Regions from separate parts of the Lysinibacillus sp. JK80 genome, predicted to be linked through region 2. Evidence: riboswitches for the same ligand, from Rfam matches in the RefSeq annotation. Region 2 holds a riboswitch; the other holds the start of a gene.
What was found. Region 2 has a riboswitch for FMN ahead of ribE (riboflavin synthase). Riboswitches for the same ligand answer to the same signal wherever they lie in the genome.

Region 1 (6,913 bases), 240 kb from region 2:
CGCTATCGAATCCACTCATATCGCACGTAAAGGAGAAGAAGCCATCAATGAAGCGATTATGCATCTAAGTGATGTTACGAAAACAGTGTCTTATGCAACAGATTCTATCCAAAAATTAGGCAAGCGCTCTGAAGAAATTGGTGGTATTATTACCGTTATCACTGGCATCGCAGAACAAACGAATCTGTTAGCACTCAATGCGGCCATCGAGGCAGCACGAGCAGGTGATCAAGGGAAAGGTTTTGCTGTCGTTGCATCAGAGGTTCGTCAATTAGCTGAACAGTCAAGTTTAGCAGCTGGACAAATTACTAATCTTATTAATGATATCCAAGCGGAAACATCTGTGACCGTACGAACAATGGAAAGTAATTTACTAGCTGTCGAGGAGCAAGTAACGATCATCAATAAAGGCGGAAGTGCCTTAAAAGAAATCGTGGAGAAAGTTGTCGAAACTGAAGAAGGTGTCGAACAAATGAAAGTGGCATTTACACATGTTAACGACAACTCCCTAGATGTGCAACAAGCCATTCAAGATATTTCTCGCATCATCGAGGACGCTGCAGCAGCTACAGAAGAGATTGCCGCAACCTCAGAAGAGCAATATGCGACTGTTGCCGAAATTACACAAAGCTCAGATGAGTTATCATCAATTGCTGATAAATTACAAAATGAAGTGAATAAATTTAAGTTTGAATAAATCCCCAAACAAGAAAAGAAAAATGGAGGCGCTATAGGATGAATCAGAAGAAAATTGCAATGAATATTGACACAAAGGCTGATTATATTGTGATTGCGTTTACAGGCGATTTAGAATACGGGATGATTGAAGAAATAAAGTCAGAGCTGCAAACACTTAGCTTAGACACAAAACACGGATACATTATCGATATGCAAAGGGTAACAAATATTGATAGTACTGGATTCGGGATGATCGTTAATTTTGCTAAGAAGGTGTCTGTAAAAGATAAGAAAATCGCCATTATTGTCGTCGATGATTTCATTCGCAACTTATTCGCTATTTCACAGGTTGATAAAGTATTCCCTATTGCCGAAAGTGAAGAACAAGCAAGGAAGATTATTAAAGAAGATTGGCTAGGTGAGCTATCACTTAACGATTATTAATCTCTATAATCATAATAAAAGGTGTATTCCTATTAGACGGAATACACCTTTTTATGTTGTTAAAAAAAGAAGATGTCAACGGTAGAAATAGTAACTTTGCAAGGCGAGAGGTTGATTTTCGTTCCGCCAGCGTCCTTTCCAGGGGGGGCGTCCGATGAGCCGCTAAATCCCATAGGAGTGACGCTATCAACCATTCTACAAAGTGTCTTTACCTCATAGTAGCATAGCGATCAAATCTACCCATTATTTGTATTCTTAGAGGGGATAGGCTCTTATTTTCAATGTGGAGAAGTGATGAGTGACAACACCTCTTCATAAAGGGTAATGAACTCCTTTACTTTATTTGAAAACCTTTGCTAAAAAGATTGAGATTTTTTGGGTTGGTGCGGAAGGCTTCTTGACTCCCGTGGATTAACAAGACAGGTGAGCCCCTACACGGAGGAAGCTGCTGGCACTCGCCCACAGGAAAGCAAGTAGCCTTGCAATAGAAATCCACTTCTACCTTTCTATTGACTGTTATGTTTTTAACACTAAGAGAAGGTATTTTTCCTATGGCGGAATATACCTTTTCTTTAATACTGCAGTAGCATATTAACAAACACAACTAGAATGATAATCGGTACAACAACTAGCATTAACATACGATATGTCGAATAATACCCTTGTCCCATTTGACTTCCCGTTAGCAATTCTCTCTTCACAAATTCTTTATCCACTACATAGGCAATAAAAATAGCAATGAATAAATTCCCTAGCGGAAGCATGATATTCGACACTAAAAAATCGGTTGCATCAAAGATACTTTTCTCAAAAATCATTATATCCGATAAAACACTCGAAGAAAGCGCTGCTGGAATGGCTGCAATAAACACGACTATACCAAGTAAAAGTGTCCACATTGGACGCGATTTCTGACTATGCTCCATAAATGCCGCGACGATAATCTCATATAAACTAAATGATGACGTTAATGTAGCAAATAAAAATAGCAATAAAAACATGGCTAAAAACACTTCACCAAATGGCATTTGACTAAATGCTGTTGGTAGCACCATAAATAGCAAACCTGGACCCGCTGCTGGCTCTAAATCAAAGGCGAACACAACAGGGAAAATCGCTAAACCTGCTAAAAATGAAACAAGCACGGTTAACAGCACTACAGAACCCGCTGAATTCGGAAGACTGACATCTTTTTTTAGATAAGAGCTATATGTAACTAGACAAGAAAAACCTACTGCTAACCCAAAGAACGATTGCCCTAAGGCTTCTAATAATGCCTTACCCGTAATATTCGAGAAATCAGGCCATAAGAAGAATTTTACCCCTTCCATTGCCCCATCTAATGTAACTGCACGCACAACAAGGACAATGAACATTATGAAAAGTAACGGCATCATCCATTTATTGGCCTTTTCAATCCCATTTTGTACACCTAATGAAATCACAAGTACGTTGGCTAATGTAAACAACACTAGACCAACTAGCGTAATCCAAGGCGTGCCTATAATTTTTCCAAATAATTCAGCAGGATCTACTGCTGGATCAATTACCGCGCCAGCTACACCTAGCCCGCTATAAATAAAGATCCAACCTCCAACAACGCTATAAAAAGTTAATAATAAAAAACAGCCTAGCACGCCCATTCGACCAATCCAGGCCCATCCTGGCTTAGTTGGAGCAATTTTTTTATACGCTGTTACAGCCTCGGATTGTGTACCACGTCCTAAAACATACTCGGACAATAACATCGGTAGTCCTATTAACAAGGTAAATAATACAAAGATAAGGAAAAATGCTCCTCCACCACTTTGTCCTGTTACATAGGGAAGTTTCCAAATTGCCCCTAGTCCGATCGCCGCACCAGCTGATGCTAAAATAAAACCTAATTTACTAGACCATTGTCCTTTTTTTCCACTCATCTCTTCAAACTCCTCAAACATTCTAAACTCTTCTCTATTTTACATGAAAATATAGCTTTCGACTAGGTTATAATTATAAAGTACTAGTTAGCTTTTTTACCCCATTACTTTTTTCTATATTTATCCGTTAGTTTAGCCTTTCTATTCTTCACACCTTTCCCTATCCATCATTCCTTCCAACAAAAAACCTCAGGTATGTTCACCCGAGGTTAGTAAAAATTATTTTGTTATATAGATAGAACGCTGGCGGTCGATCCACTTGCGCATAGTTGTAAATAAAAACGCCATAATAGCCGTTAATAAAATACCTTTCACAATGTTAAATGGTAAAATCCCAGCGATAATCATTTTATAAAGTGAGTCACCTACAACAGGTTCCATTCCTAAGAAGTATGTGTACATCGGTAAAAATACTGCGTAGTTTAAAATACTCATCCCTACTGCCATTACGACTGTTCCTGTCGCTAAACCTCCAACAAGACCAGCAATTGTTTTAAAGCGATTAAAAATAAGGCTTACAGGCAAAATAAATAAAATGCCTGTTGCAAAGTTGGCAATATGACCTACTGGCACGCCTGTTGGCGTTCCAGAGAAAATCCAATCCAATACATTTTTAAATAATTCTACTAAAATACCAGCTACAGGCCCCATTGTGATGGCTGCTATTAATGCAGGCATATCACTAAAGTCGACTTCCAAGAATGCTGGGAATGGTGGAATTGGGAAATTAAAAAGCATTAATAAAAACGAAATACTGCTCAGCATGCCAATCGTAATAAACGATTGAAGTTTAACATTTTTCTTCATAGAAAACTCTCTCCTCTTTGCTGATTCAATCTCGCAAGAAGAAAGGTGACGATCTTTCAATTGTTAGCACGAAAAAACCCTTATGCATAAAGAGCACAAGGGAGAAAGGCATGACGAATAAGCGTCAATTTAAACTATTTTTGAGCACTGTTTAAAAAGCCATACAAAAAAAGCGCTCGGTCATAGTTTATTTCATAACAATGAATGACGATCGTACCTCCATCTTCTCCCATCCAGACTTTAACTGTCGGCCTCGGAATTACACCAAGTCAGCCATGCAAATAAATTTGCACAGGTCGCGGGCTGAAGAGCGAAGCATAAACCATTCGAGTTAATGGAAACATTAACGGTTCACCACTCTATTACCGCCGGTCGGGATTTTCACCCTGCCCCGAAGATGAATCATATTATTTTATACTACAACCTTACTATAATTAATTATTAAGAAAAAGTAAATAGTTCTGCTTAAAAAATTCCGATTAGATTTGTAAGTATTGTAAAAATGGAGCATTCCATGTTACAGGAATGCTCCATTTTTGATTTTGACTAAGGCATATATTGTTTATTTGGCCCCACAGGCTTGGGCAAATACGTTTTTAAATCGAATCCTTCCCAGCTTTCTTGGACCACATTATCCAAGCGTAATTGTTGGTCAAAGCTAGCAGCAGTTAACATCATAGCTTCAATCAATTGGGTAGCGCGAATTGACTCCATCGATGCTAAATCTAAGGGAATATCGAATGTTACGACTACACCTTCTGCTTCCTCTTTCACGGTATATGTTACATTTTCAGGAACCACTGTTACATAAACATCATCATTTTTGTTTTTCATTAGTGTAAGTGCTTCTGTAACATTAGCAAATGTTTGACGGAAATCTGGTGACAGGTATTCTGCCCCACTACCATCTTGGTATAAATAATAATTAAAATGCTTGGCGTTTGTTAATGACATGGCTTGACTTGGCTCACCCTCCTGAGAAAACTCATAAGGTGTGCCATCTTCATTTTGAATCTCAACTTCCGTATATTCAGAATCCGAGAAGGTATCCTCTAAAGTCCCTTTGTACTCATTAACGGTAGCTGATGCAACATCATAGTCATTGTCCTTTGGTAATACGTGGACAAGCTTGTCTTCCTTCTCCTTCAGTTCACCTTTAAAAGGATGATAATCCGTAAACCCTTTGGCTTCTTCATCTATTTGAGGAGCATATTTTTCATACATCTGTAGGGTAGAAGGCTTTTCTGTTCCAAAATCAGTTGCTACACGCTCATTTGGTATCACATATGTCATTGGAACACTTTCTGCATCGCGTCCTGCCAAACCAATACGGAAAACGACAGCATCTTTCACATCTTCCTCATAGACAGACGACCGTAAAGATAGCATACGCTCATGCTCCGATACAATACTGGATTGAAGTGCCTCATCCTGGGTAGCTGCCTCTTTAGCAGAACGATCTTCCTGTAACGTAGAGTAATTAGCCGTTTCTGGCGTACTAGCTAGATCTTTTTGGCTAGCGTCATTATTCATGAACATGAAGCCAACGAGTACCGTTATCACGAAAACTGCTGCTACACTCGTAAAAATCGGCATTTTTCGGAACTTAAATCGTGATGGTCGTTCATCTTGTATTAAAGATTTACTTTCTTGTTGTGCTTCTTCATTCTCTATAGGTTGTTGTATCGCTTCTTGTAGGTGACTATTATCCTGCAAGCGAGCATCTGCCATTAACCGATTTAATATTTCTTCTTTTGAACGGCGGTCAGAAAGCTTAGGGGCATTGTTCAAGACATGTTCAAGCTGTTCATCATCAAATGGCTTATGCGTCATTGCCGTTTCGCCTCCTGTTCTCTAATCGGCTGTAGCTGTTGCCTTAAAAATTTAATGGCTCGATGCTGGGTCGTTTTTACCTTAGCTTCTGTCCAATCTAGTATTTGCGCTGTTTCTGCAATCGATAAATCTTGAAAATAGCGCATAATAATGACCATTTTTTGGTCGCCTGTACAGTTTTCAAGTGCTGATTCCACCTGCATAAATTCATCACTGGCCTGTAGCATATCTTCCGGTGATGGCGTGGTTGAATGGAGCTGTTCCGTTTCCCAGTCAAAGAAATCATGTGAATGCTTTTGACGTACAGCTTGCTTTCTAAAATGATCAATTGCTACATTTTTAGCAATAGCAAATAGCCAAGTTTTCTCACTACTATTGCCTGCAAATTGATCGTATGAGCGCAACACTCGTACATAAACTTCATGTGCTAAATCTTCGGCAAGTGTACGGTTTTTTACTAAATATATTAAAAACTGAAACACGTCTTGGTGATATGCATCGTATAGTCGATGGAACACGGAGTCATTCAAAGCACTCCACCCCCGTTCTATAATATTTGTCGTCTTACATTCATAGAAGTTACAGCCAATTAATAGCAATACTTGTTATTAATCGAACGGTAAATAAAACGTGAAGGTCGTACCCTCTTTCAACACACTGTCTACCATAATATTACCTGAGTGTGCCTTCACAATATTTCTAGCAATGGCTAAGCCGAGACCAGTTCCACCCTTGGAACGAGTACGTGCCTTATCTGCTTTATAAAAACGTTCAAAGACATAGGGTAAGTCCTCTTGAGGGATGCCATGTCCTGTATCTTGAACAGATATTTTAGCAAATGTCGGCTCCTGCTCTACTTTTACAGTCACAGACCCTTCATCTGTATGTCTCAGGGCATTGTCAACTAAATTTGTAAGCACTTGTTCAATGCGATCCTCATCTATATTAATCATGGCCTCGTCATTAAATTCACTCTCAAACAGCAGACGAACGTGCTTTTCTTTTGCTACCTGTGCAAATTTTTGTGTAATACGTTCAAAAGTAGAATTAATTGGTAATTCATCTTTATAAAGCGTCATATGCCCTGATTCCATACGTGCCAAATCTAATAAATCTGTCACAAGGCGACCCATTCGCTTCGATTCATCATAAATAATTTTGGTAATCTCATTTCGCTCTTCCTGATCCTGAATAAAATCGTCATCCATTAATGCTTCTGAGTAACCTTGAAG
Region 2 (6,913 bases):
GAAAAAACCACTAAAGCAAAGGTATCAAAAAAAGATCAGGTATCGACAATACCTGATCTCATCACAATATGCTTATTTTTTACTTGAAGTCCGTGTTTGATCTTGCGGCTTTAGAAAGGTAGGTCGTTTACTATAGCCCTTTGGAGAAAGTCTCAATAACGACTTACGTATATTGCCCTTTTCAAAATCAGCACTAAAATTTACATACGGCACTCCCAAGACTCTCATATTCGCAGTGTATAAAAGGATGAAAAACACGGATATAAAAAAACCAAATAATCCAAAAAACGCCGAAGCCATAATAATGATTAATCGAAAAATACTCATAGCCGTCACAAAGGATTGATTGACCAATGTAAATGCAGCGATACTAGAAATGGCAATCACAACTATCATTGAGGGGCTTGTAACACCTGCTTTAATCGCTGCATCCCCAATAATTAGTCCCCCTACCACACTAACTGAGCCACTGATTGCACTAGGAAGGCGCAAGTTAGCCTCTCGAAACAATTCAAACATAAATAGCATCATTAAAATTTCTAGAATGGTTGGAAAGGGCAATCCTGACCTCGATTCTACAACCGTAGCAAGTAGAAGAAATGGAAGCTGTTCTTGATGATAAGTCGTCAATGCAAGCCAAAAACCTGGCAGTAGCATACTTATTAATATCCCGACAATTCTGAGTAATCGTTCCATCGAACTAACGATGATTGGGTACTCATTATCCTCTGCTGATTTAAAGAGCAACATAATATTTGTAGGTGTAATTATGGCATAGGACACACCATCAATCATTAAGAGTATTCTTCCTCTAATTAAGGCCTGCATAGCAAAATCAGGTCTTCCTGTATAATCATGTCTTGGAAGAATTGTCGCTGTCCTTTCAATTTTTTCCATTAATAAGTCGCCATTGATAACAATATCCGTGTCAATTTTTTGTAATTGAAGTCGAATTTGTTCCAGCATATTTAAATTCACAATGTCTTCCATATATAGTATGGCTACGGTTGTTTTAGAACGCTTACCAATTTCTAATGTCTCTACACTAAAAGAATTAGTCGGTAATCGTTTTCTTAATAAAGCAATATTAATAAAAACATCTTCAATAAAGTCATCTCTAGGTCCCTTTACTACTAGTTCTAATGTTGTTTCCCCAGGCTCTCGATTGGGTCTTTTTGAAATATCACTAGAATAAAGTAATTGATTTTCTTCAAAATACAGTAAAACATGGCCTTTATAGACCCTAGTTACCGTATCTTCTTTCGATAAAATCTTTTGTAAATAGGGAATGTGTAAATGCTGTTCAATTTCTTCCTCTAGCATGTCCTCCGTGACATTGCATAACAAAGATTGAACACGTTGAACAACCACAGTTTGAAGTATTTGCTCATTGACCATTGCATCACAAGTTATCAAATGTACTGTATATTGCTGAAAATTATATTGTTGGAAAATCACATCAGCAGAGCGTTGAAATAGTGATTTCAACATTTTCAAATTAATTTGTTCCATTGATGAAATACTTCTCATCTCCTACTGAGCCAGCTCAAGATTAGTACATTTATGAAAACAATCACCTTCAATAAATACACTTAAGCATATTTTTCCCATGGTTGTTCAAAATATTCAAAGAAACGAATGTTGTGAAGACTATTCAAATTGTCCTGATCCAATCATTTTCTTTAGATTTGCCATCTCAATTGCAGACATTGCCGCATCATAGCCTTTATTACCAGATTTTGTTCCTGCACGTTCAATTGCCTGTTCAATATTTTCAGTAGTAACAATTCCAAAAATAACAGGTACATTCGTTGACAATGACACATTGGCAATGCCTTTTGCTGATTCATTACAAACATAGTCATAGTGTGTTGTAGAGCCACGAATAACAGTACCTAAACCAATAATAGCATCATATTTCTTTGTTTCTGCCAGTTGTTTTGCTATAAAAGGAACTTCAAAAGCCCCTGGCACCCATGCAACATCAATAGATGCAGAATCAACCCCATGACGAGTTAAACCATCCATTGCCCCATCCAATAATTTGCTAGTAATAAACTCATTAAAACGACCCACTACTACTGCAATTTTCAAATCCGTTCCAATTAATTGTGCTTCAAATGTTTGACCCATTGTTCCTTCTCCTTTTTACATAGAAATTTTAGTTTTATTAGTGGATAATTGTTTACGATAAGCAACCAATGCTTCTATCGAGATCATTTTTAAGCCATGATGTGCAGCGTAATTTGTTAGTTCTTCAAACCGAAGCATATGCCCATCATCACCCATAATTTCGCAAATAACACCTGCAGGTACGCTATGACAAAGCTTCGCTAGGTCAATAGTGGCCTCCGTGTGCCCTCTCCGTTCCAGCACGCCTTGCTCTTTCGCAATCAACGGAAAAATATGGCCTGGTCGACGAAAATCAGTTGGCTTAGCTTGCTTTTCTATCATTCTTTGTATCGTTAGCGCACGCTCAAAGGCGCTAATCCCTGTCGTTGTTTCTACATGATCGATACTTACCGTAAATGCGGTTTGATGGTTATCTGTATTGTGCTGAACCATTGGATATAAATCTAGCTTTTGTGCAAGCTGCTGCGAAATCGGCGTACAAATTAAACCTCTACCATTGGTTGCCATAAAGTTGATTGTTGCTGGTGTGATGAATTCAGCGAGTGCCAGAAGATCTCCTTCATTTTCTCGATCCTCATCATCAACCACCACAATCATATTGCCCTGCCTTAAATCCTCTATGGCTTCTTCAATTGAATGTAGCACGATGATCAACTCCTATTCTGTGATTTAAAAACCATGTTGTGCTAAATAATCTCTTGTAATAGCTGGTGTTGTTTGCCCCTTTTTTAATTGCCCTATAATGTATTTTCCAACTAAATCGGTTTCGATATTAACGATTGCTCCAACCCTCTTCATACCTAAAACGGTTTCTTTGTAAGTATGAGGAATAAGTGAAATTGTGACACTATTGGCTTCAACATGAAAAAGGGTTAAGCTTGTGCCATCAATTGTTATGGAACCCTTTGGAATACAAAAGTTGGTTAGCTCCTCTGACATTTCGATATCAATATATACAGCGTTTGCTACTGGACGTTTTCGCAAAATTTTGCCGACTCCATCAACATGACCAGCAACAAAATGGCCACCAAATCGCCCATTAGCAGGCATGGCACGCTCCAAATTAACAGAATCACCTATTGCCAGCTGCTGTAGATTTGTTGCTTTGACTGTTTCAGGCATAACATCCATCGTAAGCTGCTGTTGTGTGAAATTTGTCACCGTTAAACAAACTCCATTGACCGCTATACTGTCACCAAGCTTGACATCCTCCGTTATCTTGGCTGATTGAACCGTAATTTTCATACTGTCCCGATCACTTTGCAAGGCTTTTATGATACCAATATCCTCTACAAGTCCTGTAAACATTCCATCACCTACTCTACTTTATTAGCACTTCTATCCTTAACTTTTAAAGTTGATCTACCTATTTTTGTGCCTTATCCTTCTCCCTTCTCTCGTTAGCAATAAAAAATAAAAACCCCTTTACATCAAAGGGGTTTTGGGAGTATAAGACATCAACAAATAAGCCTATTTGAAAACAATTTTTTCATAGACTGTCATCTCACTCGTTCTTCTCCCATCCAGACTATCACTGTCGGTTTTGGATTTGCACCAAATCAGCTTGCGCTCACGGACTTTGAATTGCTTCATCACCGCCGATTGGGAATTTCACCCTACCCCGAAGAACATCTTCTATTCGATTGTAGCTAAATAAAAAAACTTCCCACAAGATGATTGGGAAGTTTTGTAATAAATGCATAGTCAAATAAACCTTCTAAATTAGAATCAATTTAAAAAGTTCGCATTTTTACCCTTCTCCCATCCAGACTGTAACTGTCGGTTTTGGATTTGCACCAAATCAGCTTGCGCTCACGGACTTTGAATTGCTTCATCACCGCCGATCGGGAATTTCACCCTACCCCGAAGAATATTTTTATTTAGCTAGTCTTACGATAACACTATTTTATTATATTATCCATCCTTCTTTTTAAATTTTTTTCGAAGCATAAATTTTAAACAGCTTTGACTCGACTTGAAAAATGTAAAAGATGTTATTAAAATGATGACATTTAACCTGTTTATGGAACTTCTTAATCAAAAAAACGTTCCTTTACAAGTGACTATTCAGTCTAGCAGTTTGGAGGTCATTTACTTGACATTTTTTAAAAATATACCTTTTAAACAAGCTATTTTCTATACCCTATTAGCACTCTGTTGTGGGGTTTCGATCGTTTTCGTACATCATAACGAACAATTTTATGATCGACCGATAGCGGAAATAACGCAAGTGGATGTAACAGCATCAGAACCGATGACAGATATGTATGAAAATGAGGATTTTTTGTTTACACAGGAGATTATGGCCATTATCAAAAATGGTCAGCATAAGGGGCAATCCATTCATTTGACGAATGACTATTCTTCGTCTGGTGCTTTTGATCAAGAATACCATGTAGGCAATGAAATCTTTGTCACGCTAGATGATCGCACAACACAATCTGTTTTAACAGGAACCATTCTCGATTTAAAACGAGATCAAACCATGGTAATGATTGCATGGATTTTTATTTTTGCCCTACTTATTGTAGGTAAAAGACAAGGCTTATTTTCTATCATTAGTTTGAGTGTCAATGCTGTGATTTTATCATTCGCATTAGATCTTTATGTGAAGCATGGGGGCGTAAGCCTGTTATTAGTCAGCGGCATTTGCGCCCTGCTATTTACGATTATTTCGCTACTACTTATTAGTGGATTGCATACAAAAACATATGTAGCCATCGTGTCCACACTTTTAGGCACTGTTATAGCGCTTATCATAAGCTCTATTGTAATGTGGTTGACAGGTGAAAATGGTCTTCGTTATGAAGAAATGCAATTTTTAACACGTCCCTATCGTACCGTCTTTATGGCAGGTTTATTTATTGGCTCACTTGGGGCAGTAATGGATGTTTCTATTACAATGGCTTCCTCAATTTTTGCTTTATACGAGCAAGATCCTACAATCTCTGTCAAGGCTCTGAAATCTTCGGGACATGAAATCGGTAAAGATATTATGGGTACCATTACAAGTATCTTATTCTTTGCCTACCTTTGCGGCTCCATACCTATGATTATTCTCTATTTAAAAAATTCTTCCACATTAGGGCTTACATTGTCCTTAAATCTTTCATTAGAATTAGCCCGTGCCTTAGCAGGGGGTATTGGTGTTGTCCTTACGATTCCTATCAGTCAGTATACCGCTATATTTTTCATTAATCGAAAGAGGGTTCAAGGATGAATGTTGTCGTCTTATTAGCAGTTATATTATTCGTGTTAATGGTACTTGTCGGCGGTAGACAGGGGATACGCTCATTTCTTTCTTTATTCCTAAACTTTGGTGTGCTCTTTGTCACCATTTTTTTAATGACAAACCCTAAAAATAGCCCCATCATCTTGACGTTTATTGCCTGTACGGTCATTAGCTGTATTAGTCTTTTCTATATCAATAAAACAAACAGTAAAACCATTACAGCCTTTATCTCGACGATGGTGACGATAGGTATGTTACTACTCTTTATTACCTTTGTAACGGAAAAGTCGATGATCCAAGGGTTTGGCGAAGAATCAACTGAAGAAATCAGCATCTTTTCTCTCTACATTGGTGTTAATTTTGTGCAGATTGGTGCATCAGTCATCATTATGAGTACGATTGGTGCCATTATGGATGTAGCCATTTCCATCGCTACCTCTATGCATGAGATTTTTTATCGCAATCCTTCGATGAGTAGAAAAAAATTATTTACAGCTGGCTTAAGCATAGGAAGAGATATATTAGGAACCGATACTAATACGTTATTTTTTGCTTTCTTTGGTGGCTATTTAAGCTTATTAATCTGGTTCAAGGACCTCTCCTATTCGATTGGGGAAATTGTTAACTCCAAGGTTTTTAGTGCCGAAATGACAACCATTTTTTGTGCAGGAATCGGCATTGCATTGATTATTCCGATTGCCGCCTGCATCAATGCCTTTTATTTAATTCAAACACGCGAAAAAACAGAAAAACTTTTATAAAAATTACCAGTACCTATCATAAAACACAATAATGTCTAGGTGTCTCAATGGATTTTTGAGACACCTCCTTTTGTTGTACTATTTTCATTGCAATCGCCGTATTTTCTGATAATATTTACCATAAGATGTTTACGTACGCTCAAAATGGTTGTTATTTCAAGAATACTAGATGCCCATTCCATGTAACATTTTTTAGCATAGAACGTCAATACAACGAGATGAAAAAGGAGAAAGTTTGCAATGAAGCATATTATCTTTGATTTTGATGGGACGCTTGCAGATTCTACTGCTGTGTTTGCCTCAGCATGGAATACTTTAGCCCAAAAATATAAATTTAAAGGCATTGAATTAAAGGAAATTGATACATTAAAAAAATTATCAATTTCAGAACGCAGTAAATTATTCGACTTTCCAATGTATAAGTTGCCTATGATTTTACCGCAATTTTATAAATTGTATCGTCAATCATTAAATGATGTTCATCTTTTTGAAGGAATGAAAGAACTATTAATAGAGATTGATAAAAGAGGCTATAAAATCCTGATTATTTCCTCAAACTCTAAAGAGAATATTTTAGAATTTCTTAAAATGAACGGTATTCATTGTGTAGCAGATGTACTTTGCTCTAACCGCATTTTTGGTAAGGACAAAGTAATGAAAAAGTTTTTAAAGGAAGCAAATGTCGACTCGTCTAACGTCGTATACATTGGAGACGAGCAAAGGGATATTGTTGCTTGTAAGAAAGCCGGTATACCAATTATTTGGGTGGAATGGGGCTATGATGCCA

Region 1: it holds a riboswitch for FMN, as region 2 does, so the genes downstream of both, HXV90_RS09465 (ECF transporter S component) here and ribE (riboflavin synthase) in region 2, are expected to answer to the same signal.

The regions. Positions count from the first base shown of each region.
Region 1 is NZ_CP058997.1:1,786,290-1,793,202, forward strand. It holds gene HXV90_RS09450 (methyl-accepting chemotaxis protein) at 1-697, shown strand, start outside; gene HXV90_RS09455 (STAS domain-containing protein) at 736-1,122, shown strand; gene HXV90_RS09460 (sodium-dependent transporter) at 1,695-3,041, opposite strand; gene HXV90_RS09465 (ECF transporter S component) at 3,261-3,848, opposite strand; FMN riboswitch at 4,066-4,251, opposite strand; gene HXV90_RS09470 (RNA polymerase subunit sigma) at 4,395-5,681, opposite strand; gene sigX (RNA polymerase sigma factor SigX) at 5,678-6,211, opposite strand; gene HXV90_RS09480 (ATP-binding protein) at 6,290-6,913, opposite strand, start outside.
Region 2 is NZ_CP058997.1:1,546,170-1,553,082, forward strand. It holds gene HXV90_RS08230 (spore germination protein) at 73-1,512, opposite strand; gene ribH (6,7-dimethyl-8-ribityllumazine synthase) at 1,651-2,133, opposite strand; gene ribB (3,4-dihydroxy-2-butanone-4-phosphate synthase) at 2,149-2,778, opposite strand; gene ribE (riboflavin synthase) at 2,803-3,441, opposite strand; FMN riboswitch at 3,641-3,766, opposite strand; FMN riboswitch at 3,883-4,008, opposite strand; gene HXV90_RS08250 (YibE/F family protein) at 4,229-5,353, shown strand; gene HXV90_RS08255 (YibE/F family protein) at 5,350-6,126, shown strand; gene HXV90_RS08260 (HAD-IA family hydrolase) at 6,367-6,913, shown strand, end outside.